2 regions of the Thermomonospora cellulosilytica genome follow, and region 1 is predicted to be linked to the other one. Evidence: riboswitches for the same ligand, from Rfam matches in the RefSeq annotation. Region 1 holds a riboswitch; the other holds the start of a gene.
What was found. Region 1 has a riboswitch for glycine ahead of gcvT (glycine cleavage system aminomethyltransferase GcvT). Riboswitches for the same ligand answer to the same signal wherever they lie in the genome.

Region 1 (15,425 bases):
GGCGATGTCGGGGTCGGGCTGCAGGGCCAGCGCGATCACGTCGGAGACCTCGGTGAAGTCCTCGGCCGTGAAGCCCCGGGTGGCCAGCGCGGGCGTGCCGATCCGCAGGCCGGAGGTCACCATCGGCGGGCGCGGGTCGTTGGGCACCGCGTTGCGGTTGACCGTGATCCCCACCGAGTGCAGCAGGTCCTCGGCGTCCCGCCCGGTGAGCTGGGAGTTGACCAGGTCGACCAGCACCAGGTGCACGTCGGTGCCGCCGGTCAGCACCTGCACCCCGGCCTTGGCGCAGTCCTCGGCCAGCAGCCGCTCGGCCAGGATCTTCGCGCCCTCCACGGTGCGGGCCTGCCGCTCGCGGAACTCCTCGGACGCGGCGATCTTCAGCGCCACCGCCTTGGCCGCGATCACGTGCTCCAGCGGGCCGCCCTGCATGCCCGGGAACACCGCCGAGTTGATCTTCTTGGCGTACTCGGCGCGGCACAGGATCAGCCCGCCGCGCGGGCCGCCCAGCGTCTTGTGGGTGGTGGTGGTGACGATGTCGGCGTACGGCACCGGCGAGGGGTGCAGCCCGGCCGCCACCAGCCCGGCGAAGTGCGCCATGTCCACCATCAGCAGCGCGCCCACCGAGTCGGCGATCCGCCGGAACTCGGCGAAGTCCAGCTGCCGGGGGTACGCCGACCAGCCCGCCACGATCATCTTCGGCCGGTGCTCGGCCGCCAGCGCCGCCACCTCGTCCATGTCGACGCGGCCGTCCTCGGCGCGCACGTGGTACGGCACCACGTTCAGCGTCTTGCCCGAGTAGTTGATCCGCATCCCGTGGGTGAGGTGACCGCCGTGCGCCAGGTCCAGGCCCAGGATGGTGTCGCCGTGCTCCAGCAGCGCGAAGTACACCGCCGTGTTGGCCTGCGCGCCCGAGTGCGGCTGCACGTTGGCGTGCTCGGCCCCGAACAGCTCCTTGGCCCGGTCGATCGCCAGCTGCTCGGCCACGTCCACGAACTCGCAGCCGCCGTAGTAGCGCCGCCCCGGATAACCCTCGGCGTACTTGTTGGTCAGCACCGAGCCCTGCGCCTGCAGCACCGCCACCGGGGCGAAGTTCTCCGAGGCGATCATCTCCAGGGTGTTCTGCTGGCGGCGCAGCTCCGCGGCCACGGCCTCGGCGATCTCCGGATCGACCGCGGCCAGCGGGTCGTGCAGTCCGAAGCTCATCAGGACTCCTCGATCAGCTTGCCGTAGGACTCGGCGTCCAGCAGGTCGCCGGGCTCCTCGCTGACCCGCACCTTGAGGATCCAGCCCTCCCCGTACGGGTCGTCGTTGATCACCTTGGGCTCGTCGATGACCGCCTGGTTGATCGCGGTGATCTCGCCGGACACCGGCGCGTACAGGTCGCTGACCGACTTGGTCGACTCCACCTCCCCGCACGGCTCGCCGGCCTCGACGGTGTCGCCCTCCCCGGAGTGCAACTCCAGGTAGACGATCTCACCGAGCGCGTCCGCGGCGTGCGCGGTGATGCCGATGGTGACCACGCCGTCCTCGTTGTCGAGACCGGCCACCCACTCGTGCTCTTCGCTGTAACGGAGCTGCTCAGGAACGCTCACGATCGCTTTCTCTCTTCCGGATCCGCACGTTTCACGAACGCTTGTAGAACGGCAGGTCGACCACGTCCACCGGTTCCCGCCTGCCGCGGACGTCGACGGCCAGCTCGCCGCCGGCGGCCCCGCTGTCGACGTAGGCCATGGCGATCGGCCTGCCCAGGGTCGGCGACGGGGCGCCGCTGGTCACCACCCCGCAGGTCGTGCCGTCCGCGGTGACCACCGGGTACCCCTTGCGGGGGGCCCGCCGGCCACGCGCCACCAACCCCACGAGCGTACGGCCCGGAGGGGTCTCGGCGTAGGCCGCCAGCACCTGCCGGCCCACGAAGTCGCCCGGCTTGCCCAGCTTGACCACCCGGCCCAGCCCCGCCTCGTACGGGGTGGTCTCGGCGGTCAGCTCGTTGCCGTACAGCGGCATCCCCGCCTCCAGCCGCAGCGTGTCCCGCGCCGACAGGCCGGCCGGCACCACGCCGTCCACCATGGCCAGCTCGTTCCACAGCGTGACGGCGTCGGCCGCGGCCACGAACAGCTCGAAGCCGTCCTCGCCCGTGTACCCCGTACGCGCGATCAAAGCGTCCACCCCGGCGACCCGCCCGCGCAGCCACGCGTAGTACTTCAGCCCGTCCAGCGGGGCGTCGGTGAACTGGGCCAGGATCGCCTGCGACTGCGGGCCCTGCAGCGCGATCAGCGCGTACTCGTCGCTGCGGTCGTCCACCCGGGCGTCGAACCGCCCGGCGATCCGCTCGGTGAGGGCGTCGCGGACGGTGGCCACGTTGGCGGCGTTGGCGACGACGAGGTACTCCTCCTCGTCCAGCCGGTAGACGATCAGGTCGTCCAGCACCCCGCCGTCCGGGGCGCAGATCATGGTGTAGCGGGCGCGGCCGGCCCTGACCGCCGACAGCTCGCCCACCAGCGCGTAGTCCAGCCCCTCGGCGGCCTGCGGGCCGGTGACGAGGATCTCGCCCATGTGGGACAGGTCGAACAGTCCCGCCCCGGTGCGGACCGCCCGGTGCTCGGCGGTCTCGCTGGTGTACCGCAGGGGCATCTGGAAACCGGCGAAGTCGACGAGGGTCGCGCCGAGTTCACGGTGCACGTCGTACAGCGGAGTCCGCTTGGCGGTGGTGTCATCGGCAGGCACGGGTCGGCTCCTTGTCACGGTGCGCTGGTCTCATGTTCCCATCCGGACCAGGCTGGACGGTGCCTCCCCCTCTGTCATCGGAGCCTGAGAGATTCGCCTCCCGCCGGGCGGGACGCTTTCACCGTCGGCGGGGGACCGGCGGGTCCCCGCTTTCCAGAGGTCGCCTGTCCCGTGCGGTCCTTGTGCCTGAGAGGTTCCGGGGAGGAGTTGCTCCTTCGGCGTCCCCCGCCGGCTGCGAGGGCGCTCTCCCGCGCGGGGTCATCGGCGCGGCCTCAGGCTAGCAGCGCCCCGGGGGCCGGGGCGAGACCGGCGTTCAGTCCAGGGCCAGGCGGACCGCGTCGGCGGGGCCGGCCGCGTGCCGGACGCCCGGCGGCTCCCGGCCGTCGGCGTCCAGCACCCGCCAGCCGCCGAGCTGCACCACCGGCACGTTCCCGCGCCGCATCGCATGCGCCAGCTCCGACAGCGTCCCCCACGAGCCGCCCACCACGATCACCGCGTCGGCCGCGGTCACCAGCAGCACGTTCCGGCCCTGGCCGAGGCCGGTGGGGATGGCGACCGTCAGGTCGGGGCAGGCGCCCGCGCGGTCGCCGCCGGACAGGATGCCCACCACCGTGCCGCCCGCCGCCCGCGCTCCGGCGGCCACCGCCGCCATCACGCCGCCGTAGCCGCCGCACAGCACGATCGCGCCGCGCTCGGCGAGCAGCCGCCCGACCTCCCGGGCGTCCCGTTCCTCCTGGGGCGTGCAGTCCGCGGGGCCGCACACCGCGATCTGCGGGGCCACCCGGCCCACGGTAGTTGCCGCGTCCGCCGAACTGGGTAGGGCGGTTCGCGAGGTCGTGGGCGACGGGTGACGGGCCTGTAACGTTTGCCCCCGGACGACCTCGACCGAAGGGCGGCCATGCTGAGCGAGATCGACGACCACCGGGTGCCGGGCCCGCCGGAGGCGCCGGCCGATCCGCTGGCGGCGGTGCTGCGCCCGGTCCGGGCCGGCAACGCGTTCGAGGAGACCGTGGAACGGCTCCTGCAGATCATCAAGCTCGGCGTGGTGGCGCACGGCGAGCGGCTCCCGCCGGAACGGGAGCTGGCCCCCCGGCTCGGCATCAGCCGGGTCACGCTGCGCGAGGCGATCCGCGCGCTCCAGCAGGAGGGGTACGTGGAGTCGCGGCGCGGCCGGTCCGGCGGCACCTTCGTGACCTACCGGACGCCCCGGCCCCGCTCGGGCGACCTGGCCCGGGTCGCCGAGGGGCAGGTGGGGCGGCTCACCGACGCCCTGACCTACCGGATGGCGGTGGAGACCGGAGCGGCGCAACTGCTGGCCACCATGGAGCTGACCGAGGCCCAGGCCGCCCGGCTGCGGCGCGCCCAGCAGGAGGCCAACGCCGCCGGGGAGGCCGACTACCGGCGGCTGGACGCCCGGTTCCACCTCACCGTCGCCGAGCTGACCGGGTCGACGCTGCTGGCCACGGCGTGCGCCGACGCCCGGATGCGGGTGACCGACCTGCTGAACGCCATCCCGGTGCTGCAGCGCAACATCGAGCACTCGGCCGTGCAGCACGAGGCCATCGTGAACGCCGTCCTGGCGGGCGACCCGGAGGCCGCGCGCCGGGCCGTGGTCGAGCATCTGGAGGGGACCGCCGCGCTGCTGCGCGGATTCCTGGCGTGATGGTCCCGGCATGAGCCGGGACGGCCCGTCCGGAAACCTTGGGGACGGGTTCGTTCGTACCGGATGACATACGCTTGACCCGATCGCGGGGGCGCAGATCATCGGAGGGCTCATGGAATCGCTGATCGTGCTGGGCGGCGCACTGCTGTTCTTCCTGCTGCTCATGCTGTCGATCGCGTTGCACGAGCTGGGGCACTTCAGCTTCGCCAAGCTCTTCGGGGTCCGCGTCCCGCAGTTCATGGTGGGCTTCGGGCCCACCCTGTGGTCCACCCGCCGGGGCGAGACCGAGTACGGGATCAAGTGGCTGCCGTTCGGCGGCTACATCCGGATGATCGGCATGCTGCCGCCCGCCAAGGGCGATCCGGCCGGCCGGGTGCGTTCCATGCGGACCGGCCCGTTCCAGGGGCTGATCGACTCGGCCCGGGGCGCGGCGCTGGAGGAGGTCGGCCCCGGCGACGAGGACCGGGTCTTCTACTCCAAGAAGTGGTGGCAGAAGCTGCTGATCATGGTCGGCGGCCCGGCCATGAACATCCTGCTGGCGGTGGTGTTCTTCGCCGTCCTGATCATGGGCTTCGGGGTGGAGCGCCCGCAGCCGGTGATCAGCACGGTGTCCGAGTGCGTCATCCCCGCCGCCGAGGCGGGCCGCGACGAGTGCCGCCCCGGCGAGAAGCCCACCCCCGCCGCCGCGGTGGGGCTGCGCCCGGGAGACCGCTTCGTCTCCTACAACGGCGTCCGCATCGAGGACTACGCGCAGCTGCAGCGCCTGATCCGCGACTCCGGCGGCAAGACCGTGCAGGTCGTCGTGGCCGACCGCCAGGGCGCCCGGCGCACGCTCGACGTTCCCGTCACCACCAACCAGCTGCGCTCCCTCGACGACCCCGACAAGGTCGAGACCGTCGGCTTCCTGGGCATCAGCCCGCTGGTGGAGCGCGAGCGGCTCGGCCCCGGCGCGGTCGTCGACCACATGACCGAGATGACCCAGCGCACCGTGGTCGCCCTGGTGCAGCTCCCGCAGCGGATGGTCGACGTGTGGCACGCCGCGTTCGGCGGCGCGGAACGCGACCCCGAGGGCCCCATCGGCGTGGTCGGCGCCAGCCGCCGCATCGGCGGCGAGATCATCGCCTCCGAGCACCCCACCACCGACAAGATCGTCTGGTTCGTCTCGGTGCTGGCCGCCGTCAACTTCGGCGTCGGCATGTTCAACCTGATCCCGCTGCTGCCGCTGGACGGCGGCCACATCGCCGGCGCCCTGTGGGAGGCCGTCAAGCGCGGCGTCGCCCGCCTCCTGCGCCGCCCCGACCCCGGCTACGTCGACGTGGCCAAGGCCCTCCCGCTCACCTACGTGATGGCCTCCGTCTTCCTGTTCATGGGCGCCCTGCTCATCTACGCCGACCTGGTCAACCCCATCCACTTCTCCGGCTGACCCGTTCCTCTGGGGACGACTCCCGGCCCCCGGAGCGGGGATCAGGCGATCCTCGCTCCGCTGCGGTCACCTGACCCGCACCGCCCGAACGGCGAAAGCCGAACACGGGCGGCCATCCGCCCGCCGGGTGCTCAGACGTCCAGCAGGGTCGCCGGGGTCAGGATGATCGGGAAGGGGTCGGAGACCTTGAGCTCCTCGTCGTCGACCGCCACATGGGCGGTCTCGTAGGCGCCGCGGTCGTTCAACGCCAGGACCTCGATGCGGGCGACGGGCCGGAAGTCCACGATCCAGTACCAGGGGATGCCGGCCTCGGCGTACTCGCGGCGCTTGACCACCCGGTCGGTCTGCTCGCTGCCGCTGCGGCGGGAGACGACCTCGGCGACCAGTATCAGGTCGGCGCCGCTGTAGGTGCTCCTGTCCTCCATGAGGGTCGCCAGCCGGGCGGCGGAGTCGATGACGAAGACGTCGGGCTTGCGCACGCCCGCCGGGATGCTGAACTCCTCGTCCCCGCCCCTGCCGACGTGCACGGGCGCGGAGGCCGCCTCGGCGGCCCGGGCGAGGGCGTCGTGGAGGTTGCCGGCGACGGCGCCGTGCAGGGGGGAGGGGGACATCTCTACCAGCCAGCCCTGGGACAGCTCCCAGCCCTTGCCGTCCTCGGGAAGGGCGTGCAGGTCCTCGATCGTGTAGGGACCCCAGCTCCACGGCTGGTCATGGCGGAAGGCGACACCCACGTCCTCCTCCTTCGTCGTCCCCGTAGGCAGTCTAGCCAGTGACGGCCCGGCCGGATCGGGCTGCGCACGGGATCAGTCCAGGACGGGGGCCAGGGCTCGGACGGTGTCGATGGTGTCGGCCTCGGCGGAGGTCTTGTCGGGGCGGTAGCGCAGCACGCGGGCGAAGCGGAGGGCCAGGCCGGCGGGGTAGCGGGGGCTGCGCTGCAGGCCGTCGAAGGCGATCTCGACGACGAATTCGGGGCGCAGGTGGACGGTCCAGGAGTCCTGGCGGACGGCCAGTTCCCGGAAGCGCTCGGTCTGCCAGGCCAGCAGTTCGTCGGTGAGGCCCTTGAAGGTCTTGCCGAGCATGACGAAGCCGCCGGTGGACGGGTCGCGGGCGCCCAGGTGGAGGTTGGACAGGTAGCCGCTGCGGCGGCCGTGGCCCCACTCGGCGGCCAGCACCACCAGGTCGAGGGTGTGCCGGGGCTTGACCTTGATCCAGCCCGCGCCGCGGCGGCCGGCGGTGTACGGGGTGTCCAGGGACTTGACCACCACGCCCTCGTGGCCGCGCCGCACCGCGTCGGCGAAGAACTCCGCGGCCTCCTGCGGGGAGTCGGTGACCAGCCTCGGCATCAGCAGGTCCGCCGGAACGGCCTCGGCCAGCGCCGCGTAGCGGTCGGCGGCCGGGCGGTCGAGCAGGTCCTCGCCGTCCAGGCGCAGGGCGTCGAACACGAAGATCGACAGCGGCACCGACTCGGTGGCCGTGCGGGTCGCGGTGCGGGCGCCGGTGACCTGGAACGGGTGGGGCCGCCCGTCGGGGCGCAGCGCGATCAGCTCGCCGTCGAGGACCGCGTCGCGCAGCGGCAGGCCCGCCGCGGCCGCCACGACCTCCGGCAGGCGGTCGGTGATGTCGTCGAGGGTGCGGGTGAACACGCCCACCCGGTCGCCGTCGACGTGGATCTGGGCGCGGACGCCGTCCAGCTTCCACTCCACGGCGACCCGCTTGCCGCCGGGGCCGCTGTCCAGCTTGGCCAGCGCCTCCGCCACGGACGGGGCGCCGGCGGCCAGCATCGGCCTGACCGGCCGCCCCACCTGGAGGGTGAACGCCTCCAGGGCCTGCGCGCCGCCGCCGAGCGCGGCCGTGGCGACCGGGCCGATCGCCCCGCGCAGCATCACCGCGCGCCGTACCCGGGCGGCGGGAACCCCGGCGGCCCTGGCCACGGCGTCGACCATCACGCCGTGCAGGGCGCCCTGCCGCAGTTCCCCGGACAGCAGCCGGATCAGGAAGTCCTGCTCGGCCCGGGTGGCGCGGGCCAGCAGCGCGCCCAGCAGTTCGCGGCGGCGGGCCACCGAGCCCTTGCCGGAGGCCGCCCCGATCTCGGTGAACGCCGCGTCGACCTCGGCCACGGCGAGCGCCGGCTCGGCGGCGGGCGGCGGCAGGTCCCGCAGCGCGGCGTACCCGACCCCGATCTGGCGCTGCGGCAGCTCACCGGACAGATAGGCCACCGTTACCGCGGCGTCGTCCGGCCCCGCGGCGCGCAGGCAGTCCGCCAGGAGGTCGATCTTGCCCCGGCGGGCGGACGTGCGGGCCACCTCCGCTGAGGTGCGGGCGATCTCGGCGAGCAGCATCCCCTCATTGTCGCCGCCGCCACCGACAGCGAACCTCCGCCTGGCAGGAGCCGCGGGCCTTTGCCTAGCCTGTCGGGTGGTGACCACCGGGGAGAGGGGAGCGGAGTGGGCCTGCCGCGGCCGCCCGAGGACTTCGACCGGATCTACTCGCCGCCGGAGCCGCCCGCGCCGGCGCGCCGGTCCAGGCGCTTCACCCTCCTGCTGGCGGCGGGGGCCGTCGCTGCGGTGGCGGCGGTGGCCCTGGTCCTGCTGCCCGGCGGGGATCCCGGCGGCGGGGCCGCGCCGGGCGGGACGGCGTCCCCGGCCCCGGTCCCGGACGGAACGTCAGGCTCCCCGCACCGGCGGTACTCGGCGCTGCCCCCGGCGTGCGGGACCGTGTCGGAGCGGACCGTGCGGCGGCTGGTGCCGGACGGGCGGCCGACGTCGAGCGGGAACGCCACGTTCGGCTACTGCGGGTACGGCTCGGCCTCCGGCGAGGCCCGGTGGCTGTCGGTCGACCTGCGGCTGTACACGGCGGTGGGGGCGTTCACGCCGGAGCAGAGCGCCCAGCGGCACTTCGACATCAAGTGGACGCTGGCCGGCCGCTCGACCGAGGAGCGGACGGTCACCCTGGAGGCGCTGCCGGGGCTCGGTGACCAGGCGTACCGGTGGTTCAAGGTGGACCGGCACCGGCCGCTGGCGATCGGCGAGGTCGCGGTGCGCACCGGCAACGTGGTGGTCACCGCCGGCTACAGCGAGCCGGTGGCCGGGACGGAGCCCTCGCCGCGGCAGCGGGAGCGGTGCCTGGCGGAGGCCGCGGCGATCGCCCGGGAAGTGCTGGGGCGGCTCGGCTAAAGCATTTGCGGGTAATCGGCCGAACTCGTTAAGTGACTCGCGATTCACCTTTAAACTATCGCGGTAAATGCGGGTGTAAGCCGATTCGCGGGGGGTATCGGTCCCGGCGTCGGGTGCGCGCGGAGGGGAGACGCGTGCCCAGGAGGAGGAGGGCGCACAACGTGGCCGCTCGATCGGTGGGGGTGTCCTGGGTCTAGACCGGTCTAGACCTGCGATCACCTCGGTAGAGGAGAACACGGCAGTGCCGAGTGGAACCGCCGGGCGGAGGCTCCGCCCGGCGGTTCCGTGTCACCGGGCGTTCACTTTTCGGATAACCCCCGTAAGTCCGGTCCGCATCCATTGCGCCGGTCGTCCGGAATGGCGGGCGACGCGAATATCGGTCAGGGTGCGACGGGCGTTCCGCATCTGCCGAACATCGGGGCCGCCGGCCGCGTGATCGTCTTCGTCTCCCGTTCACCGGACCGGGCGCGGGTCCTCCCGGTACCGCCGCAGGACCGGTCCCCACCAGCCGGTCATCGCCCGCTCGACGTCCGCCGGGCACGGCACGGCGTGCACCACCGCCTTCAGCGAGGACAGGTCGTGCCTGCGGCGCACGTCCTCCGGCAGCCGCAGCAGTTCCTCGAACATGTCCGGCGTCATCTGGACGTGCTCGATCCGGTTGCGTTCGACGGTGCGCAGCAGGCCCTCCGGGTCGAACCTCGGCATGATCGTCAGGTCGACGCCGTTGCGCATCGCCCAGACCGCGTGCGCGTTGGGGACGGTGTCGTAGAGCGGCGCCGGGACCATCGTCCGCATGCCGGGCCCCAGCCCGAAGCCGTCACCGAGCCCCGCACGCCGCGCCCCGTACGCGGCGGGGGCGGCCCGCCACGGCTCGTTGCCCTCGATCATGGCCTCCAGCGTCGGATGGCGGCGGGTCACCCCGTTCGGCGGCAGCCCGTACGCGGCGGTCAGCTCCACCGGCGGCCGGACCTCCACCACCCCGGCCCCCTCCGGCAGCGCCTCCTCCACCGCCGACACCAGGTCGGTGTGCGCGAACACCGCCCGCGCCCCGCGCAGCGCCTCCGCCAGCCCGTCGCCCCGCCGGTGCCAGTCCACCGGGACCGGCGCCGCGCCCAGCGCCTCCGCCGCCGCGGTGACCTCCAGGAACGCCGGCTCGTTGCGGAGCATCAGCGCCACCCGGTCGCCCGCCCGCACCCCCATCGCGTCCAGCCCGGCCGCGATCCGCGCCGCCCGCCCGTTCAGCTCGTCGTAGGACCGCTTCCGCTGGCCGAAACGCACCCCTGTGGTCATGTCCGATCCTTCGCTGCCGGGGGCCGCATCCGGTCGCCGCGACCGGCGCCCGGACTTCAACGTCACCGCTGTCCCACATTCGGTCAAGAGCCGGCGCGGGTACGTTGGGGCGCGTGCTGGAGTGTCAGGTGTGGTGGGCGAGACGCGACGACGTACGCCCCTGGCATGTGGACCTGCTGAACGACACCGAGCGCGCCCGCCGCGACCGGTACCGGCGCGACGCCGACCGCGACCGCTTCACCGTGGGCGTCGCCGTGACCCGCCTGGCCGCCGGGGCCCTGCTGGGCGTCGCGCCGCAGGAGGTGCCGCTGGACCGCACCTGCCCCGGCTGCGGCGCCCCGCACGGCCGTCCCACGATCGCGGGCGGCCCGCACCTGTCGGTCTCGCACTCGGGGGACCTCGTGGTCGTCGCGCTGACCCGCGGCGGCCCGGTCGGCGTGGACGTCGAGGAGTCCTCCGACCGCCTCAACGAGGGCATCGCCCGGCAGTTGCTCGCCTCCGACGAGGCCGCCGACCTGCGGGACCTGGGCCGGGCCTGGTTCCGGCAGGGCCTGCTGACGTACTGGACCCGCAAGGAGGCCGTCCTGAAGGCCACCGGGGACGGGCTGCGGGTGCCGCTGACCGACGTGCGGGTCTCCGCCCCCGACGAGCCCCCGCGCCTGCTGTCCTGGGAGGGCCGGCGCGACCTGCCCGGCCGGATGACCCTGCGGACCCTGGACCCCGGCCCCGGCTACGCGGCCTGCCTGGCCCTGATCGACCAGCCCGACCCGGTGATCGCCGAACGGTCCGCGAGCCCCGGCCTAGCCGACCCGGGGGGCTGGGACGCGGGCCAGTAGCCGCATGGCGGCCGGGGACAGCCGCGACAGCCCGCGCAGCAGCCGGGCCTCGGCGTTGACCGCGACGACCGGCTTGTTCTTGACGATGGCCTCGACGATGCGCTCGGCGACCTTCTCCGGCGGGTAGCGGCGCAGCCGCAGCCCCCGCTGGCCGAGGGCGCGCAGGCGTTCGGCCCGCGCCTCGTCCATGCCGACGATGCGCGCGTTCCGCACGATGTTCGTCTCCGAGAAGCCGGGACAGACGGCGGTCACCCCGATGCGCTCGGGAGCCAGTTCGGCGCGCAGGCACTCGCTGAGCATCAGCACCGCGGCCTTGGTGGTGCAGTACGCGGGGAGCGCGCGGCTGGGGGAGTAGGCGGCGGCGGAGGCGATGTTGACGATGTGGCCGCCCTTGTTGGGCCGGTCCGGCCTGGTGGGCAGGGCGCGGGAGCGCTCGGCCATCTGCGCGCCGAACAGCCGGCAGCCGTGGATCACGCCCCACAGGTTGACGCCCATGACGCGGTCCCAGTCCTCCAGGCCGGTGTCCAGGAACGGCCCGCTCACCGCGATCCCGGCGTTGTTGACCACGATGTCGGGGACCCGGTGCCCGTCCCGGACGGCGGCGGCGAACTTCTCCATCGCCGCGGCGTCGGCCACGTCCACCCGGCAGGCGGTGGCGGCCGGGCCGAGGGCGCCGGCCAGCGCGGCGGTCCGTTCGGCGGCGGCGCCGTCGACGTCGGCGGCGATCACCGTGGCGCCGCGCTCGGCCAGGGCCAGCGCGGTGGCCCGGCCGAAGCCGCTGCCGGCGCCGGTGACCACCGCCAGCGCGCCGTCGAAGGGGGCTACGGGCATCACGACCTCCGTGGGGGTCGGGCCGGGCCTTTGCCGGCTAGTCGTCCGGAGAACCGTCCGATCTTGGCACGCCGGGTCCGGGCGCCGGGGGCGGAAATGCCGCTCCGACATGGTTGCGCAACCCGTTCCACGTGAAGTCGGTCATGTACTGTGCCGCGTCACGGGCGCCGACCTCCGGATGGCTCAGCCGCCACAGCGCCAGCCGCTCGCACGCCCCGATGATGATCTCGGTGTAGGCCTCCACCGCCACCGGGGGGACGTCCGGCGCCAGGGCGGCCAGCAGCGGCGCGATCAGCCCGCTCTGCTGCCGCCGGGTCTGCTCGAGCACCTCGCCGGTGCCGCCGGGGACCACCATGGGCTCCTGCAGCAGCATCGCGAACGACCGGCTGTGGGCGTCCATGAACTCGAAGTACGCCAGCATTCCCCGCCAGACCATGTCGCGCGGGTCGCTCGCGCCGGCCATGGCCGCCGAGGTGGCCTCGTACAGCTCGGCCTTGACCCGGTCGATCGCCGCCAGCACCAGCCCGTCCTTGCTGCCGAAGTGCTCGTACAGCAGCGGCTTGGACACCCCGCAGCGCTCGGCGATCTCGTCCATCGACACGGCGCGGAAGCCCCGTTCCGCGAACACCTGCTCGGCGATGTCGAGCAACTGGCGCTTGCGGTCGGCCCGGGACATCCGCCGCCGCGTCCTGGGTGTGGCACCGCTCACAGGAACTCCCGCCTGTTGGACCTACCGTCAGTAGCCTACCGCTGGTAACTTACTGGGAGTAGGTTACTCCTGAAGTGAGGGATCATGAGCGCACATCCCGCGATCGTCATCGTCGGCACCGGGTTCGCCGGCCTCGGCATGGCGATCCAGCTGATCAGGTCCGGCTTCCACGACTTCGTCGTGCTGGAGAAGAGCGACGACCTCGGCGGCACCTGGCGCGAGAACACCTACCCGGGATGCGCCTGCGACGTTCCCTCGCACATGTACTCCTTCTCCTTCGAGCTCAACCCCGGCTGGACGCGGATGTTCGCGCCGCAGCGGGAGATCTACGACTACCTGCACCGCACCGCCGACAAGTACGGCGTCAAGCGGTACATCCGCTACAACAGCAAGGTCGAGCGGATGGAGTACGACGACGACGCCCGCCGCTGGAAGGTCTCCCTGGCCGACGGCACCGTCTACACCTGCAAGGCCGTCGTCTCCGGCATCGGCGCCCTGCACATCCCGTCCCATCCCGACCTGCCCGGCCTGGACTCCTTCAAGGGCACCGCGTTCCACTCCGCCGAGTGGGACCACTCCTACGACCTGACCGGCAAGCGGGTCGCGGTGATCGGCACCGGCGCCTCGGCCATCCAGTTCGTGCCCGAGGTCGCCAAGAAGGCGGCGCGGCTGCACGTGTTCCAGCGGACCGCGCCGTGGATCCAGCCCAAGCCCGACCGGAAGTTCGGCACGGGGCTGCGCACGTTCCTGCGGACCGTCCCCGGCGCCGCGCGGGCCCTGCGGTACGGCATCTACTGGGCGCTGGAGGCCCGCGCCGTCGGCTTCACCATCGACCCGCGGCTGTCCGGCCCGATGGAGCGGCTGGCCCGGCGGCACATCGAACGGCAGATCCCCGACCCCGAGCTGCGCCGCAAGGTCACCCCCGACTACACCATCGGCTGCAAGCGGGTGCTGCTGTCCAACGACTACTATCCGGCGCTCATGCGGCCCAACGTCGACCTGGTCACCGAGGGCATCGCCGAGGTCCGCGAGCACTCGATCGTCACCGCGGACGGCCGGGAGCTGGAGGTCGACTGCATCATCTACGGCACCGGCTTCAAGGTCGTCGACGCCCTCGCCGAACAGCAGATCGTCGGCCGCAACGGGCTGAAGATCCAGGAGGCCTGGGCCAACGGCGCCGAGGCCCACCACGGCACCACCATCCCAGGCTTCCCGAACTTCTTCATGCTGCTGGGCCCCAACACCGGCCTGGGCCACAACTCGGTCGTCTTCATGATCGAGATCCAGATCCAGCACGTGCTGAGCTGCCTGCGGATGCTCGGCGAGCACAAGGCCGACGCGATCGAGCCGCGGCCGGAGGCCATGCGCCGCTACAACGACCGGCTGCACCGGCGGCTGCGCCGGGCGGTCTGGAACGAGGGCGGCTGCAACAGCTGGTACCTGGACGCCGACGGGGTCAACCGGACCCTGTGGCCGGGCTTCACCTTCGAGTACTGGTTCACCAGCCGCCGGGCCAAGCCCGCCGACTACGTGATCACCCGCTGAACCGCCGGCCCCCGGGAAGCGCGTCCCGGGGGCTCACTCCTTGTCCGGCGGCGCGAACAGCGGCTTGATGCCCGCGATGAGCTGCCGGATGATCGGCCGCTGCCCGGCGGGGTCCTTGCCGCGCAGGTCCAGCATCGGGTCCAGCCCGTCGTAGTAGGGGGCCAGCGCCAGGAACGGCAGCGTCATCATGATCAGCGTCGCCAGGATCTGCAGGTCGGCGTCCGGGCGGATGCCGCCGCGGTCCCGCCACAGCTCCAGCACCGGATGGATGACCTGCAGGTAGTGCTGGTTGGCGGTGTCCCGCACCACCGCCCGGACCTCGTTGTTGAGCTCGAAGTTGGTGGCCGCGGTGACGCCCCGTTCCAGCGGGTGGTCGGCCATGTACTCGGTCCACTCGCAGAACACGTCGAACAGCCACTCGTCGAACGGCTGGTCCAGGTCGATCCCGGCGATCCGGCGCTCCATGTCCTCGCGGATCCGCCGCGAGGTCTCGTCGCAGACGTAGGCGAAGAACTCCAGCTTGTCGGTGAAGTACTGGAACAGCGAGCCCTTGGCGATCCCCGCCTCGCGGGCGATGTTGTTGAGGCTGCCGGTCGAGTACCCGTGCTCACCGAACTCCCGCATCGCCGCTTCGAGCACCCGATCGCGCTTGGCGACGTTCAGCCGGAACCAGGTGGAGGTGGGCATCGACCTTCAGCTTTCGGTCTGCGGATCATGACTTGGGCGTTAGGGTAGCGGGTTCCGCGGCGGGGCGTGCCCGCATGATCACCGTGCGGGTGGGGGGTCGCGCCGGGTGACGACCAGCCCGGCCACCGCCGCCGCCATGCTCGCCAGCGCCATGACCAGCATCGCCGCGATCGCCCGGTCGTAACCGGCCAGCACCTCGGTCAGCGACCCGGCCGGCACCGTGCCGTTGAACAGCGCCGGCCGGTCCCCGGCGGGCAGCACGCTGGCGATCATGCTCAGCGACAGCGCCACCCCCAGGGTGTTGCCCACGTTCTGCAGGGTCAGCCGCATCCCGTTGACCACCCCCAGCCGGTCGCGCGGCACCCGGGCCATGATCGCGGTGGTGTTGCCGGTCAGGAACACCCCCGAGCCCGCGCCCATCAGCGCCAGCCCCGCCGCCACCAGCGGATACGGGGTGTCGCGGTCCAGGGTGACCAGCAGCGTCGCCAGCCCGGCCGCGGTCATCGCCGGTCCCGCCACCGCCACCGGGCGCGGCCCCAGCAGC
Region 2 (15,425 bases), 2.1 Mb from region 1:
GCGACTGGGTCCCCTTTGTCACCGGCGTGTTAAAAGCCGCTCACCTCGAGATGCATTCGTGGTCATCCCGTGACCTCCCACAAAGGCGAAACCCGCCGCGGACGGCGGGTTTCGGTTTCGTCGTTCGGTTTGGGCGGGACCGCCGGAGCGGGCCGCAGCACGGTGTCACGGGTCAGCCGGTGGGCGCGGACTCCTGCTCGTCCAGCCAGGCCACGATGCCCTCCACCGCGTCCCGGCAGCTGCCGCACCCGGTGCTGGCCCGGGTCTGCCGGGCGACGTCGTCGGCGGTCCGGGCGCCCCGTTCCCAGCAGGCGCGGATCTGGCCCTTGGAGACGTTGTTGCAATGGCACACCGTCGCCGCGTCCGGCATCCGCACCGGCGAATCGCTCACCGCGGCGCCGTTGATGCCGGGGAACAGCAGGCTGAGCCGGTCCGACGGCAGCGGCGACTCCCGGTCGTACAGCTGGGTGAGGGTCCCGGCGGTGCTGGTCTCCCCCAGCAGGATCGCGCCGATCAGCCGGTCGTCCTTGATCACGACCTTCTTGTAGGTGCCGCGGGCGGGGTCGGCGAACTGCACCACCTCCACCTCGGGGTCGTCGTCGGTGTGGTGGGTCTCCCCCATCGCCGCCAGGTCCACGCTGGCCGCCTTGAGCCGGGTGATCTGCCGCGCCCCGGTGAACCGGGCGGCGGCGTCGGTGCCGGCCAGCAGGTCGGCCAGGATCGTGGCCTGCTCCCACGCCGGCGCCACCAGCCCGTACACCATGCCGCCGTACTGCGAGCACTCCCCGATCGCGCGGACCGACGGGTCGGTGACCGACCGCAGCATCTCGTCCACCACGATGCCGCGGTCCACCTCCAGGCCCGCCTCGCGGGCCAGCCGCACGTCCGGCCGCACCCCGCAGGCCATGATCACCAGATCGCCGGGCAGGAACTCCCCGTCGGCCAGCTCCACCCCGACGGCCCGGCGCTCCCCGTCCGGTCCGGTCCCGGTGCGCAGCGCGGACACGTTGGCCTCGACCCTGGTGCGGATCCCCAGCCTGGCCAGGGTCCGTGCCAGCACCCGGCCGGCGCCCTGGTCGAGCTGGCGTTCCATCAGGTGCCCGGCCAGGTGCAGCACCGTCACGTCCAGGCCGCGGCCGGCCAGCCCGCGGGCGGCCTCGATGCCCAGCAGCCCGCCGCCGACCACCACCGCGCGCTCGGCCCGGTCGGCCAGTTCCAGGATGCGGTGGCAGTCCTCCAGCGTCCGGAACGCCAGCGCCCCGGCCGGCAGGCCGCCCTCGGTGCCCGGGATCGGCGGCACGAGCGCCACACTGCCGGTCGCGACGACCAGGGTGCCGTACTCGGTCACGCTGCCGTCGGCGGCGTACACCAGCCGCTGGTCACGGTCGATCTTGACGACCTCGACGCCCAGCCGGGCGTCCACGTCGTGCCGGTCGTACCAGGCGGGGTCCACCAGGCCGATCTGGTCCGGCCTGGCCGCCCCGGCCAGCACGTTCGACAGCAGCACCCGGTTGTAGGGCTGCTGCGGCTCGGCGCCGAACACGGTCAGCGGCACGGCGCGGTCGCGGGCGCGCATCTCGGTGACGAACCGCGACCCCGCCATGCCGTTGCCGACGACGACGATCCGATCGCTCCCCGATTTCACTGATCGGCTCCGTTCTGCTCGATGGGCTCGATCCGCACGGCGCACACCTTGAACTCGGGCATCCGTGACAGGGGGTCGAGCGCGGGATTGGTCAGCAGGTTGGCGCGGCCCTCCCCGGCCCAGTGGAAGGGGATGAACACGGTGTCGTGCCGGATGGTGTCCACCAGCCGCGCCCGGACGGCGACGGTGCCGCGCCGGCTGGTCACCCGCACCATGGCGCCCTCGGCCACGCCGTGCCGCTCGGCCAGGTCGGGATGCAGCTCGACGAACGGCTCGGGCGCGGCCTCCACCAGCGGCGCCACCCGGCGGGTCTGCGCGCCGCTCTGGTACTGCGCCAGCACCCGGCCGGTCGTCAGATGGATCGGGTAGTCCCGGTCGGTGCGCTCGGCCGCGCCGCCGTGCTCGACCGGGGTGAACCGCGCCCGCCCGTCCGGTGTGGCGAAGCGGTCCAGGAAGGGCCGGGGCGTGCCCGGATGGTCCTCCGACGGGCACGGCCAGAAGACGCCGCCCTCCCTCTCGATGCGTTCGTAGGTGATGCCCGAGTAGTCGGCCAGGCCGCCGGCGCTGGCGGCCCGCAGCTCGTCGAACACCTCGGCCGGGTCGGTGCTCCAGGTGCCGGGGGCGTCCAGCCGCTCGGCCAGCCCGGCGAGGATCTCCAGGTCGGACCGGACCCCGGCGGGCGGGTCGACCGCCCGGCGGCGGCGCAGCACCCGGCCCTCCAGGTTGGTCATCGTCCCGGACTCCTCGGCCCACTGCGTCGTGGGCAGCACCACGTCGGCGCGCAGCGCGGTCTCCGACAGCACGAAGTCCGACACCGCCAGGAAGTCCAGCGCGTTGAGACGGTCCTCGATCCGGTTGGACCGCGGGGCCGACACCACCGGGTTGGAGCCGAACAGCAGCAGCGCCTTCGGCCCGTCGTCGGTGCCGAGCGCGTCCAGCAGCTCGTAGGCCGACCGGCCCGGCCCGGGGATGATGCCGGGGTCCACCCCCCACACGGCGGCGACGTGGGCGCGCGCCGCCGGGTCGTCGATCTTGCGGTAGCCGGGGAGCTGGTCGGCCTTCTGGCCGTGCTCGCGGCCGCCCTGCCCGTTGCCCTGCCCGGTCAGGCAGCCGTACCCGGAGCCCTCCCGGCCGGGCAGCCCCAGCGCCAGCGCCAGGTTGATGAACGCGGTGACGGTGTCGGTGCCGCGGGCGTGCTGCTCGGCGCCCCGGGCGGTCAGGATCAGTGACCTGCGCCCGCGCGCCAGCAGCCGCACCGCCTCGCGCATCTGCGGCACCGGCACCCCGGTGATCCGCTCGACCCGGTCCGGCCAGTAGGCGTTCACCGACAGCCGCACCTGCTCGAACCCGCCGGTGCGCGCGTCGATGTACTCCTCGTCGATCAGCCCTTCCTGGATCGCCAGGTGCAGCATCCCGTTGGCCAGCGCCAGGTCGGTGCCGGGGGTCGGCTGCAGGTGCAGGTCGGCCTGCCGGGCGGTGGCGGTGCGGCGCGGGTCGATGACGATCAGCGCCCCGCCGCGCTCGCGCATCTCGGTCAGGTGCCGCATGAACGGCGGCATGGTCTCGGCGACGTTCCCGCCCGCCACCATGATCGCGTCCGCCCGCGCCAGGTCGGTGATCGGCACCGGCAGCCCGCGGTCCAGCCCGAACGCCCGGTTCAGCGCGGCGGCGGCCGAGGACATGCAGAACCGGCCGTTGTAGTCGATCTGCGAGGTGCGCAACGCGATCCGGGCGAACTTGCCGAGCTGGTAGGCCTTCTCGTTGGTGAGCCCGCCGCCGCCGAACACCCCGATCGCGTCCCGGCCGTGCCGTTCCTGCAGCCGGGCGATCTCGGCGGCGATCCGGTCCAGCGCCTCGTCCCAGGTGCACGGTTCCAGCGGCGCGTCCAGGTGCGCGCGCATCAGCGGCGTGGTCAGCCGGTCGGGCACGGTCAGCAGCTCGGCGGCCGTCCAGCCCTTCTGGCACAGCCCGCCGCGGTTGGCCGGAACGTCCTCGCGGGGCGTCACCCGCACCGGGGCGCCGCCCACCGTCATGCCGCACTGCAGCGCGCAGTACGGGCAGTGGGTGGGGGTGTCGCCCACCACGGCCGGAGCGCCCGGCGCGCTGGTCTGTTCACTCACCGCCATGGCCCCGATCGTGTGCGTGGGGCGTTTCGCGGGCGGGTCCCGGCTGTGTCCCGGATGTTAAAAGCGCTTCACCGAGTCGCGTTCGGCGAGGTCAGAGCCCGGCGTGGCACGGTCCAGCCAGATGCCCCGCACCGGCCCGCGAACGCCCCGGGGCACGACCGCGTCTTCGCTGTTCTCACCGCCGGTCACGGCCGTATTCGGCGCCCGGCGCCGCCGCCTCGAACGGATCGACGGCCCCTCCCGGCACCGGGCCAGATTGCGGACGGACGCCCCGGAGGGGGCCTTCGCGCACGCCTTAGCCTCGTCTGCATGCCCGACACCGCCTACTACGCCTCCCTGCCCCGCACCCGGGGCGCCGCCGCCGCCCTGCTGCTGGACGATCTCGGCCGGGTGCTGCTGGTCAAGCCCACCTACAAGGAGGGCTGGTTCCTGCCGGGCGGAGTGATCGAGGAGGGCGAGTCCCCGCTGGCCGCCTGCATCCGCGAATGCGAGGAGGAGCTCGGCTTCGTCCCCCGGCTCGACGGGCTGGCCTGCGTGGACTGGGGGCCGCCCCGTGAGGGCGTGGACGCGGTCAACGTGTTCGTGTTCGGCGGCGGCATCACCGCCGAGGAGGTCGGCGGCATCCGGCTGCCCGCCGACGAGCTGTCCGACCACGTGCTGGTCGCCCCGGACAAGGTCGCCGAGCTGGCCGCCCCGCACATCGCCCGGCGGATGGCGCCCAGCCTGCGCGGTCTCGCCGAGGGCCGCACGGTCTACCTGGAGGACGGGTACGAGCCTGCCTTCGGCCCGGCCCGGTCACCTGGCGGGGGGCGGTAGAGGCCCGCCCCCGGCGGGTAGGTGGCACCGCGTACGGCCGGCGAACCGGGGGGAGATACCGCCATGGCCACATGCGAGGTCTGCGGAAACGACTACGAGCTGTCCTTCGAGATCCACGCGCAGGGCGCGGTGCACACGTTCGACTCGTTCGAATGCGCCATCACCAAGATGGCCCCGATCTGCGAGCACTGTTCCTGCCGGATCCTCGGCCACGGCGTGGAGGTCGACCGCCACTGGTACTGCTGCGCCCACTGCGCCCGCGCCGAGCACCCGCAGCAGGCCGATCTGGTCGCCGACCACGTCTGACGGCGCCGACGACGAGCGGCGCCGGCGGGCCCGCCCGCCGGCGCCGCTTCGGCACGCCCTCCGTCACACCCCGGCCTGCGCCAGGCTCATCCGGGTCTCCCCGATGCGCACCTTCCGCAGGTAGACCGCCCAGGTGAGGGTCATGCACAGGGCGTAGAAGACGGTCAGCCCCACCAGCGCCGGGCCGATCCCGCCGGTCTGCTCCAGCGAGATCCGGAACGCCTGCTGGACCAGCACGCCGCCGAACGCGCCCACCGCCGAGGTGATCCCGATCGCCGCCGCCGCGTTGCGCCGCGCCCTGGTCAGCGCCCGCTCCACGGCCGGCCCGTCCGCCGGGTCGACCCCCTCCATCGCCTTGGCCCTGAAGATCGCCGGGATCATCTTGTAGGTCGAGCCGTTGCCGATGCCGGTGGTGATGAACACGAACAGGAACGCCGCCAGGAACACCGGCCAGCTGCCGGCCCGCACCGCCATCGCCACCGCCCCGATGCCCAGCGCCATCAGCAGGAAGTCCACCGCGGTGACCCTGGCGCCGCCGAACCGGTCGGCCAGCCAGCCGCCCAGCGGGCGGGCCAGCGACCCGGCGAACGCGCCCAGCCAGATGTAGTCGGCGCCCTTGATGTCGGGGAACTGCGACTTGATCAGCACCCCGAAGGAGAACGAGTAGCCGATGAACGACCCGAACGTGCCGATGTACAGCACCGACATGATGACCGTCTGCGGCTTGCGGGCGATGGCGCCCATCTCGCGGACGGTGTAGGCCGAGGTCGCCTTGCGCAGGTTGTTCATGAACAAGTACGCGCCCGTGGCGGCCAGCAGGACCAGCGGCATCCACACCCAGCCGACCGCGACCAGCCCGAACGCCACGATCAGCGGCGGCATCGCCAGCTGGGTGACGCTGGTGCCCAGGTTCCCGCCGGCGGCGTTCAGGCCCAGCGGCAGGCCCTGCTTGCCGGTCGGGTAGAAGTGCGTGATGTTGGCCATCGAGGAGGCGAAGTTGCCGCCGCCCAGACCGGTGGTCGCCGCGATGACCAGCAGCACCCAGAACGGGATGTCGGGGTTCTCGATCGCGTACACGAACAGCCCGCACGGGATCAGCAGCAGCAGCGCGCTGACGATCGTCCAGTTGCGGCCGCCGAACCGGGCCGGCGCGAAGGTGTACGGGATGCGCATCGCCGCGCCGACCAGGTTGGGCAGCGTGGTCAGCCACAGGGTCTGCCCGACCGACAGCTGCATCCCCACCGAGCTCAGGTTGAGGACGGCGATGCTCCACAGCAGCCAGACGCAGAACCCGAGGTGCTCGGTCAGGATCGACCAGGCCAGGTTGCGGGCGGCGACCCGGCGACCGATCCGTGCCCAGAACTGCTCGTCGTCCGGTTCCCAGTGGTCGATCCAGCGGCCGCCTTTCGGGACCGCGGCGGCCGTGCGGGCCTCCTCGGGCCCGGTCAGAACCGTCATTGCGCTGCCTCCAGATGTCGAGTGGACACCTGGACGCTAGGAACGGCGGGTTACACGGGACGCCCGTCGGTGTACCCGCAGTGATACATCCTCCGCACAGACGCAACCCCCCGGTGTGAAACCGACGCCGGATCGTCACCTGGCCCGAACGAAACGCCTCGTCCGCCGGGTCTCATCGACGTCGGGCCAGCGCGGTGAGCGTCCCGACGAGCGCAGCACCGACTCCCACGGGTCGCCCCCGGTGAGCGGCAGGTGCGGCACCCCCCAGTGCCAGGCGGGCACCAGGACCTCCGGGTCGCGCGGCCGGTAGTCCAGGCCGATGGCCCTGGCCAGGTCCCACGCGTGCAGGTGCCACTCCACGCAGGCCGCGCCCGCGTGGTCGCCCACGGTGTACTTGGTGCCCCGGTAGATCAGGTGGGTGCGGTCCCAGGCGTCCGGCATCAGGTCGGCGTACGCCCCGGCCGACACGGTGAACGACATGATCCGTTCCGGGCCGGACTCGGCCGGCAGCACCGCCAGCTCGGCGGCGTTCTGCCGGGCCTGCTGGCGGATCAGCACCGCCGACGGCGCGTTCTGCGCGAACAGCTTGGCCAGCCGGCTGTCGGGCGCGTCCTGCAGGTACTCCAGCTGGTTCTCGGCCACGCAGCGCAGGTGCCCGGCCAGGTCCAGCGCCGTCCACTCGGTACAGGGGGTCGGCACCGACCAGTCCTCGACCTGCGCGGCCAGCCCCCGGATCGCCTGGACCCCGTCCTGGTAGGACTCCAGCAGGCGATGCCTATCTGGCGGCGTGCCCTCCAATGGATCTCCCCGTCCCCCGACTGTTCACCGATGCGCCACCGCATCGTCTGGCTCGCGGCGATCCCGGCGCATCCTCGAGTGCGTAGGGTCTCAAAGTTCCGGCCCGGGTGCCACCCGCCGTGGCACCCGTTCCCCGGGCCGGTCCGCGCCGCCCGCCGTCAGGCCGCCACGCCGCGCCCGACCCGGAAGGTCAGCCGGTGCGCCTCGCGGGCGGTGCGCAGCCGGTCCACCTCGTCGGTCCACGGCCGCACACTGGTGCGGGCCTTGGCCTTGCGCCGGGCGATCTCGGCGGCGCGGCGGGCCTTGGCCGGGTCCTTGGCGTCCTGCGGGGCGTAAGTCTTGGGGCCCATCGCCACCCGCTCGGCGGCCTCGGCGGCGCGCAGCGCCTCGGTCAGCGCCCGGTCCAGCTCGACCGCCAGCGCCCGCAGTTCCTCGGTGGGCCGGGCCGCGCCCTCGGCCTGCGCCCGCCGGAACGCGTCCTCGGCCCGCACCGCGTCCGCCAGCCGGTCGCGGTAGGTGCCGGCCAGCTCCTGATCGGCGGCGTACCGCTCCATGACATCCTTGGTCATCCGGCGGCCCAGCGGCATGGCGGGGGTCCTTCCTCTCGCTGCGGTCGTTTCCGGAGGACAGGGTACGCGCATGGCCGCTTTCCCGGGGGCGGGGGCACCGCGTCGGACGGGATCTCTACCGGCCCGTGCCTTTACGCAGTAAGGTGCAGCCATGGTCAGACAGCCCAGCGTGGCGGCCCAGAACCGCCCGCCGCTCACCCGCGAACGCATCATCGAGGCGGCGCTGCGCATCGTGGACGGCCAGGGACTCGGCCGGCTCACCATGCGGCGGCTCGGCGACGCCCTCGAGGTCGAGGCGATGGCGATCTACCACCATCTGCCGCGCGGCAAGGAGGAGCTGCTGGACGGGCTGGTCGCCCATGTCGCGGTGCACCCCGCGCAGATCGGCCGGACCGGCCGGGCCGCCGACTGGCGGGCGGCACTGCGCGGCTGGGCCGGCGACTACCGCGCCCGGCTGCTGGAGCACGCCGGGGTGCTGCCGCTGGTGGTGACCCGGCGCAACCCCGCGGCGTTGGCCTCCACCACCGCGTCCCTGCGGGAGATCCTGCGGCTGGCCGGGCTGCCCGAACGCGCCGCCGCCGACGGCGCGCACGCCCTGCTCGGCTACGTCATCGGGCACGCCGCCCTGGAGGTGCGGGGCGAGGCCGCCGGCGAGGAGGCGGTGGACTGGCAGGCCCGCTTCACCGCCGGGCTGGAGCTGGTCCTCACCGGGCTGGCCGCCCAGAACCCCCGCTGAGCCGGGCCGGGCACCCGTCCGGGCGGTGCCGGGGAGCCGGTCGTGGCTAGTCCGGCGGTAGGAAGGTGTCAGATCAACATCGTCCCAACGGGCTATGTCGCGGTGACCTGAACCACAGCAAACTGGTGAACGTCCAAGGAGACAGTTCCGAACATCCGCGAGTAGTCGAACCCGGAGGCACGCCGATGTGCCCGCACCAGCCGCCCTGTCCGCCCCACGACGCCCCCGACCGCGACGCCGCCCGCACGCTGGCCCGCCATCCCGAACAGGGGTGGAGCCTGCTGTGCAACGGCGTGGTGGTCTTCGAGGACACCGGTGAGCTGCTGCCCGACGGGGAGGTCATCGCCCCGCAGCGCCCGATCGCAAGGTCGGCCACGCCCGCGGTCTGAGCGGTCTCCACGACGGGGGCCTGTTCAACGCAGTGATCACTTCGGGGGCACAGCCGCCTGCCCGATCCCGGGCCACCCGGCCCGGGATCGGCTCACGCGCGTGTCCGCCCGTTCACGCCGGGGCGCCGATCCGGGCCCAGCGGCGCAGCCACGGCTCCACCGCGGCGCCAACCGCGGCCGGGTTCCTGTCGAGGTCGTGCCGTTCGCCCGGCAGCACCGTCACCTGCGTGGCGTCGGCCGGGTCGGGGATCCCGAACGGATCCCGGTCCCCGTTGACCACCAGCACCTCCGTCCCGGCGGTGCGCAGTTCGCCGGCGCGGGAGACCCCGGGCCGGCGCGGCGGACACAGCGGGAACGCCAGCGCCACCACCCCGGCGGCGCCCGCGGCGCGGGCGGTGCGGCAGGCCACCCGCGCGCCGTTGCTGCGGCCGCCCTGGACGAGCGGCAGGCCGCCGATCCGGTCGCGCAGCGCGCCGATCACCTCGAGCCACGCCTCGTCCTGCTTGACCGGTGAGCCGGGGGCGCGCCGCCCCGCCAGCCGGAACGGCTGCACGACCCGCGCCACCGCGCCGCCGAGCCCGAGCGCCGCCGCGCGCACCGCCAGCAGGTCGGGGGCCTGCACTCCCCCGTTCGAGCCGTGCGTCAGCACCAGCCAGAACGCCGGGTCGCCCGGTTCGTCCAGGGTGACCTCGGCGGGCCCGTGCGCCGTCATGATCCGCATGGGGCCACGCTAACGGCGGCCGGTCCGTCCCCGGCACCCGGCCCGCCGGGTCAGCGCTCGGGCGTGTCGGGGCCCAGGGCGCGGCGGGCCCGGTCGTCGAAGCTCTCGTGCAGCAGCCCGCCCCACCAGTAGTCGTCGGGGACCCGGATCGCCTCGCCGAGCACCTGGTGCGTCTCGGCGGGATCACCGGCCGGTCCCTGGACGTGGCGCAGCGCGGCCAGCGCGTAGATGTGGTCGAGCGCGCCGAACACCTCGCCGGTCAGGGCGGGCAGGCTCCCGTCGGCCACCGCCGACTCCACCACCGGCTCCCACCAGGGGATCTCGGCGTCCTCGTCGCGCTCCCCGAACCCGCGGCGCAGCCTGGCCCGGACCTGCCCGGCGACGGCGGACCGGGTCAGCCCCTGCGCCCACACCTCGCCGGCCTCCTCGGCGCGGCCGCGCAACGGCAGCGTCCGCGCCAGCAGCTCGGTCGCCAGCGGCCCCACCTCCGGGTCGGTGGCGGCCTCCTCGTCCTCCAGCACCGTCCGGAACGCCCCGATCGCCTGGTCCAGGTAGGCGATGCCGATCGCGGTGGCCAGCCGGGCGTAGGCGTACGGGGAGGTCTCCCGGTCGATCATCCGCAGCGCCGCGGTCAGCACCCGCTGCGCCCGGGCCGGCTCGCCGCGTTCCAGCAGCCGCTGCGCCAGGTCGTGCGCGGCGACCGGGGCGTACTGCGGGTTGCCGGTCTCGATCACCCGCTCCCACCAGCCGCGGGCGGTCTCGAAGTCGCCGTCCTCGTCGGCGAGCTGCGCCAGCGCCAGCAGCGCGGGCGGCAGGTAGCCGGGGTTGCCGAAGTCCACCACCGTCCGCCAGGCCCGGGCGGCCTCGTCGCGCTCCCCCGCGCGCTCGTGCAGCAGCGCCAGGTGGTAGGCGGCGCGCGGCCCGTACTCGGGGTCCTCGGTGCCGATGGCGATCCAGTCGGCGTCCCGGGCCCCCGCCACGTCCCCGACGTCGTCGAGCACGACCGCCAGCCCGAGCGCGGCCCGCGCCCGGTGCGGCCCCTCCCCCATCCTCAGGACCTGCTCGAACAACCGGGCGGCCGCCTCCGGCTCACCGCCCTCGGCGAGCCGGCGGGCCTCCTCGCACAGCAGCGACGGATCTGCGGTCGCCTCGTCCGGGGTCGTGCTCATGGTGCCTTCCGGGGGGTGGGCCGACAAGTCCCTGAAACCCTACCCAGCAGGGGCCGGAAGACCCGGTGAAACGCCGGGGCGTGCCCGGCGTTCCACCGGAAAACGATCTCAGTCCTCGAAGGCCTCCGGGGGCGGGCAGGCGCACACCAGGTTGCGGTCGCCGTACGCCTGGTCGATGCGGCGGACCGGCGGCCAGTACTTGGCCTCGCGCAGCGACGGCAGCGGGTAGGCGGCCTCCTCCCGGCCGTAGGGGTGCTTCCAGGAGTCGGCGGCCAGGTGCTCGGCGGTGTGCGGGGCGTTCTTGAGCGGGTTGTCGGCGCGGTCGTAGGTGCCGTCGGCGACCCGGGCGATCTCCCGGCGGATCTGGATCATCGCGTCGCAGAACCGGTCCAGCTCGGCCAGGTCCTCGCTCTCGGTCGGCTCGATCATCAGGGTGCCGGCCACCGGGAACGACAGGGTCGGGGCGTGGAAGCCGTAGTCGATCAGCCGCTTGGCCACGTCCTCGGCGGTGATCCCGGTCTCCTTGGTGATCTTGCGCAGGTCGGCGATGCACTCGTGCGCGACCAGCCCGTTCCGCCCGGTGTACAGGATCGGGTAGTGCGGGGCCAGCCGCCGGGCCACGTAGTTGGCGGCCAGGATGGCGCCCTCGGTGGCCTCGCGGAGCCCGTCGGGGCCCATCATCGCGATGTAGGCCCAGGAGATCGGCAGGATCCCCGCCGAGCCCCACGGGGCCGCCGAGATCGGGCCGACGCCGGTGTCGGCCGGCCCGGCCTCCGGGCGCAGCGGGTGGCTGGGCAGGAACGGCACCAGGTGCTCGGCCACGCCGACCGGGCCGACGCCCGGGCCGCCGCCGCCGTGCGGGATGCAGAACGTCTTGTGCAGGTTCAGGTGCGAGACGTCGGAGCCGATCTCGCCGAGCCGGGCCAGGCCGACCAGGGCGTTGAGGTTGGCGCCGTCCACGTACACCTGCCCGCCGGCGTCGTGCACGGCCTTGCACACCTCGACGATGGTCTCCTCGAACACCCCGTGGGTGGACGGGTAGGTGACCATGATCGCGGCGAGGTTCGCGCCGTGCTGGGCGATCTTGGCGTGCAGGTCGTCCAGGTCGATGTTGCCGCCGGAGTCGCACTTGACCACCACGACCCGCATCCCGGCCATCGCGGCGCTGGCGGCGTTGGTGCCGTGCGCCGAGGACGGGATGAGGCAGACGTTGCGGTGCTCCTCGCCGCGGGAGGCGTGGTAGCCGCGGATCGCCAGCAGCCCGGCCAGCTCGCCCTGCGAACCGGCGTTGGGCTGCACCGAGACCTTGGCGTAGCCGGTGATCTCGGCCAGCCAGCCCTCCAGCTCGCCGATCAGCTCCAGGTAGCCGCGGGCCTGGTCGATCGGCGCGAACGGGTGGATGTTCGCGAACTCCGGCCAGGTGATCGGCTCCATCTCGGTGGTGGCGTTGAGCTTCATCGTGCACGAGCCCAGCGGGATCATCGTGCGGTCCAGCGCCAGGTCCTTGTCCTGCAGCCGGCGCAGGTAACGCAGCATCGCGGTCTCGGACCGGTGGGCGTGGAACACCGGGTGGGTCAGGTAGACGCTGTCGCGCCGCAGCCCCTCCAGCAGGTCCCCGGCCGGCGCGGGCCCGCCGGGCCCCTCGATCCCGAACGCCTCCAGCACCCGCGTGACGTGCTCGGCGGTGGTGGTCTCGTCGCAGGCGATCCCCACGTGGTCGGCGTCGACCGGACGCAGGTTGATCCCGCGCTCCAGGGCCGCCCCGACGACCTCGGCGGCGCGGCCCGGCACCCGGGCCAGGACGGTGTCGAAGAACACGTCGTGAACGATCTGCACGCCGCCGGACCGCAGCCCCTCGGCCAGCGTGCGGGCGTGCCCGTGCACCCGCTCGGCGATCGCCCGCAGCCCCTCCGGGCCGTGGTAGACGGCGTACATCCCGGCCATCACCGCCAGCAGCACCTGCGCGGTGCAGATGTTGCTGGTGGCCTTCTCCCGGCGGATGTGCTGCTCGCGGGTCTGCAGCGCCAGCCGGTACGCCTGGCGGCCGTCGGCGTCCACCGACACCCCGACCAGCCGGCCGGGCAGCTGCCGCTGGATGCCCTCGCGGACCGCCATGTAGCCGGCGTGCGGGCCGCCGAAGCCGTACGGGACGCCGAACCGCTGCGAGGAGCCCACCGCGATGTCGGCGCCCAGCTCGCCCGGCGGGCGCAGCAGCGTCAGCGCCAGCAGGTCGGCGGCCACCACCACCTGGGCGCCGCGCTCCTTGGCCTGGGCGATCACCGGGGCCAGGTCGCGGACCGCGCCGCCGGCCCCCGGGTACTGCAGCAGGACCCCGAAGCAGCCGTCGCGCTCGGGCAGGCCCTCCGACAGGTCGGCGACCTCGACGGCGATGCCGAGCGCCGCCGCGCGGGTCCGCACCACCTCGATGGTCTGCGGCAGGACGTCGGCGTCGATGAGGAACGCGCCCGGCTCCTTGGCCTTGGACACCCGGTGCGCCAGCGCCATCGCCTCGGCGGCGGCGGTGCCCTCGTCCAGCATCGAGGCGTTGGCCACCGGCAGCCCGGTCAGGTCCGCCACCACGGTCTGGAAGTTCAGCAGCGCCTCCAGCCGGCCCTGGGAGATCTCCGGCTGGTAGGGGGTGTAGGCGGTGTACCAGCCCGGGTTCTCCAGCACGTTGCGCAGGATCACGCCGGGGGTGATCGTGCCGTGGTAGCCCAGGCCGATCATCGAGGTGAGCACCGTGTTGCGGGAGGCGATCTCGCGCAGCCGGGCCAGCGCGGCGCTCTCGTCCAGCGCGGCGGGCAGCGCCAGCGGCCGGCCGGTGCGGATCGCGGCGGGAACGGCGTCGGCGACCAGCGCGTCGATGTCGCTGTAGCCGATCCGCTCCAGCATCCGGGCGTGGTCGTCCGGCGAGGGTCCGATGTGCCGGTCGGCGAACGTGGTGTGGGCTGTCGTCATGGCTGGGGAGCCTCCTGGGCTGCGGCGCGGGCTGTCGCAGTGGTCCGGCCCGCGGGCGGGCCCGCCGGCCGTCTCCCCCTCTGTCATCTGCACCTGAGAGCTTCACCCGCCGGGCGGCGGGCTTGCACCTTCGGTGAGACGCCGTTCCCCGTTCGCACCGGGAACACGCCTGCTTTCCAGAGATGCCTTCCCCGCACGGTCCTTTTGCCTGAGAGGTTCCGGGGAGGGTTGCCCCTTCGGCGCCCCGCGCCCTGCGGCGCGAGGTCTCTCCCGCGCGGGGTTTGACGGCTACCTCCGCCACTGTACTCAACCCCTGGGCCAAGCGATCACAACGGTCCCGCCTCGAGACGGAAAACGCAGGTCGACGTGGGGATGCACACGCTTTGCCGACCGCTACGATGGCCCCCGACAACACGACGGGGACCCCAGGCCGCTCCGGCCGCGGGACGGGGCTGGGGGTTGGTGCAGTGGAGCCGACGAGGGGCCCTCGACGCGTCGCGCCCGGTTCTGGGACGCTGATCACGATGAAGTGTCCGGACGGCGGTGTCACGTGACACCGACTCACGACAACGCGGTGGACCGGCGGCAGGCCGGCACCGCTCCCGGCGAGCCCGGCGGGCGGGAGCCCCGGGCGCAGCGGCCGGAACCGGCCGAGCCGACCCCGGCCGCCGCGGCGACGGTGGACGAGCCGTCGCTGCCGCGCCGGATCCGCCGGCCCGGCGACGCGATCCGGTTCGCCGCCTCGGTGGCCGGGGTGGCCGGGGTGCTGCTGCTGGTCAACATCGCCCAGGGCACCACCCAAGGGCTGCAGACCGACATCCGGGAGGGCACCGAGCGGGCCCCGCACGTGCTGCTCGGCCTGGCCACCCTGGTGTCCAGCTTCGGGGTGCTGGCGGTGCCGGTGGCGTTCGCCGTCGAACGGCTGCTGCGCCGCGAGGGGCTGCGGGTGGCGGTGGGCCTGCTGGCCGCGGTGATCGCGTTCGCGCTCACCGTGCTGCTGGACGGCTGGGAGATCCCGGCCGCGCCCGGCGGGGTGCTGGACTCGCTGATCTGGGGCGGCTCGCGGACCGCGCCGCTGCACACCGACATCACCCCGGTGATCGCGTTCGTCACCGCGGTGGGGACGGCCGGCCGGCCGCGCTGGCAGGCGGCGATCTGGACGATGATCGGGCTGGCCGCGCTGACCGGGCTGACCGCCCAGTACGCCTCGGTGTCGGCGCTGGCAGCCACCTACTTCCTGGGCCGCGCGATCGGCTACGGCACGCTGTACGCGGTCGGCGCCCCCAACCCGCGGCCGCCCGGCGCCGCGGTGCTGGCCGCGCTGGGCCGGCTGGGGCTGCGGCCGGTGCGCGCCCGGCGGCTGCCCGACCGCGACGACGTCCGCCGGTACGGCGTCGCCGTGGAGGACGGCCGGCGGCTCGGCGACCCGCCGCATCCGGACGCCGAGTGGCGGCTGGAGGTCACCGTCCTGGACCGCGACCAGCAGACCGCCGGGATGCTGTACCGGGTGTGGCGGCTGGTGCGGCTGCGCGACCGCTCCACCCGCCGCGCGGTCCGGTCGCTGCGGCGGTCGCTGGAGCAGGAGTCGCTGATGGCGTACGCGCTGCACGCCGCCGGCGCGCGCACCCCGCAGCTGCTGGGCACCTGCGAGGTGGGCACCGAGGCGGCGCTGCTGGCCTACGAGCACGTCCCCGGCCGGACCCTGGACGCCCTCGACGACGCGGAGCTGACCGA

Region 2: another riboswitch for glycine. It lies ahead of gcvP (aminomethyl-transferring glycine dehydrogenase); the one in region 1 lies ahead of gcvT (glycine cleavage system aminomethyltransferase GcvT).

What each region holds. Positions count from the first base shown of each region.
Region 1 covers NZ_JACJII010000001.1:6,890,034-6,905,458, reverse strand. Annotated here, with positions in the region: gene glyA (serine hydroxymethyltransferase) at 1-1,203, opposite strand, end outside; gene gcvH (glycine cleavage system protein GcvH) at 1,203-1,592, opposite strand; gene gcvT (glycine cleavage system aminomethyltransferase GcvT) at 1,624-2,724, opposite strand; glycine riboswitch at 2,793-2,884, opposite strand; glycine riboswitch at 2,889-2,985, opposite strand; gene HNR21_RS32440 (TIGR00725 family protein) at 3,038-3,505, opposite strand; gene HNR21_RS32435 (FadR/GntR family transcriptional regulator) at 3,623-4,387, shown strand; gene HNR21_RS32430 (M50 family metallopeptidase) at 4,500-5,810, shown strand; gene HNR21_RS32425 (Uma2 family endonuclease) at 5,942-6,541, opposite strand; gene HNR21_RS32420 (ATP-dependent DNA ligase) at 6,614-8,149, opposite strand; gene HNR21_RS32415 (hypothetical protein) at 8,255-8,983, shown strand; gene HNR21_RS32410 (AMP-binding protein) at 9,437-10,273, opposite strand; gene HNR21_RS32405 (4'-phosphopantetheinyl transferase family protein) at 10,387-11,109, shown strand; gene HNR21_RS32400 (SDR family NAD(P)-dependent oxidoreductase) at 11,074-11,940, opposite strand; gene HNR21_RS32395 (TetR/AcrR family transcriptional regulator) at 11,978-12,649, opposite strand; gene HNR21_RS32390 (flavin-containing monooxygenase) at 12,734-14,194, shown strand; gene HNR21_RS32385 (TetR/AcrR family transcriptional regulator) at 14,228-14,881, opposite strand; gene HNR21_RS32380 (DHA2 family efflux MFS transporter permease subunit) at 14,960-15,425, opposite strand, start outside.
Region 2 covers NZ_JACJII010000001.1:4,819,516-4,834,940, reverse strand. Annotated here, with positions in the region: gene HNR21_RS22595 (FAD-dependent oxidoreductase) at 173-1,645, opposite strand; gene HNR21_RS22590 (molybdopterin oxidoreductase family protein) at 1,642-3,771, opposite strand; gene HNR21_RS22585 (NUDIX domain-containing protein) at 4,081-4,587, shown strand; gene HNR21_RS22580 (metallothionein) at 4,651-4,893, shown strand; gene HNR21_RS22575 (MFS transporter) at 4,957-6,351, opposite strand; gene HNR21_RS22570 (maleylpyruvate isomerase N-terminal domain-containing protein) at 6,487-7,149, opposite strand; gene HNR21_RS22565 (plectin) at 7,308-7,736, opposite strand; gene HNR21_RS22560 (TetR/AcrR family transcriptional regulator) at 7,870-8,454, shown strand; gene HNR21_RS22555 (DUF5999 family protein) at 8,640-8,843, shown strand; gene HNR21_RS22550 (alpha/beta hydrolase family protein) at 8,956-9,564, opposite strand; gene HNR21_RS22545 (tetratricopeptide repeat protein) at 9,615-10,733, opposite strand; gene gcvP (aminomethyl-transferring glycine dehydrogenase) at 10,842-13,691, opposite strand; glycine riboswitch at 13,765-13,876, opposite strand; glycine riboswitch at 13,878-13,974, opposite strand; gene HNR21_RS22535 (lysylphosphatidylglycerol synthase transmembrane domain-containing protein) at 14,242-15,425, shown strand, end outside.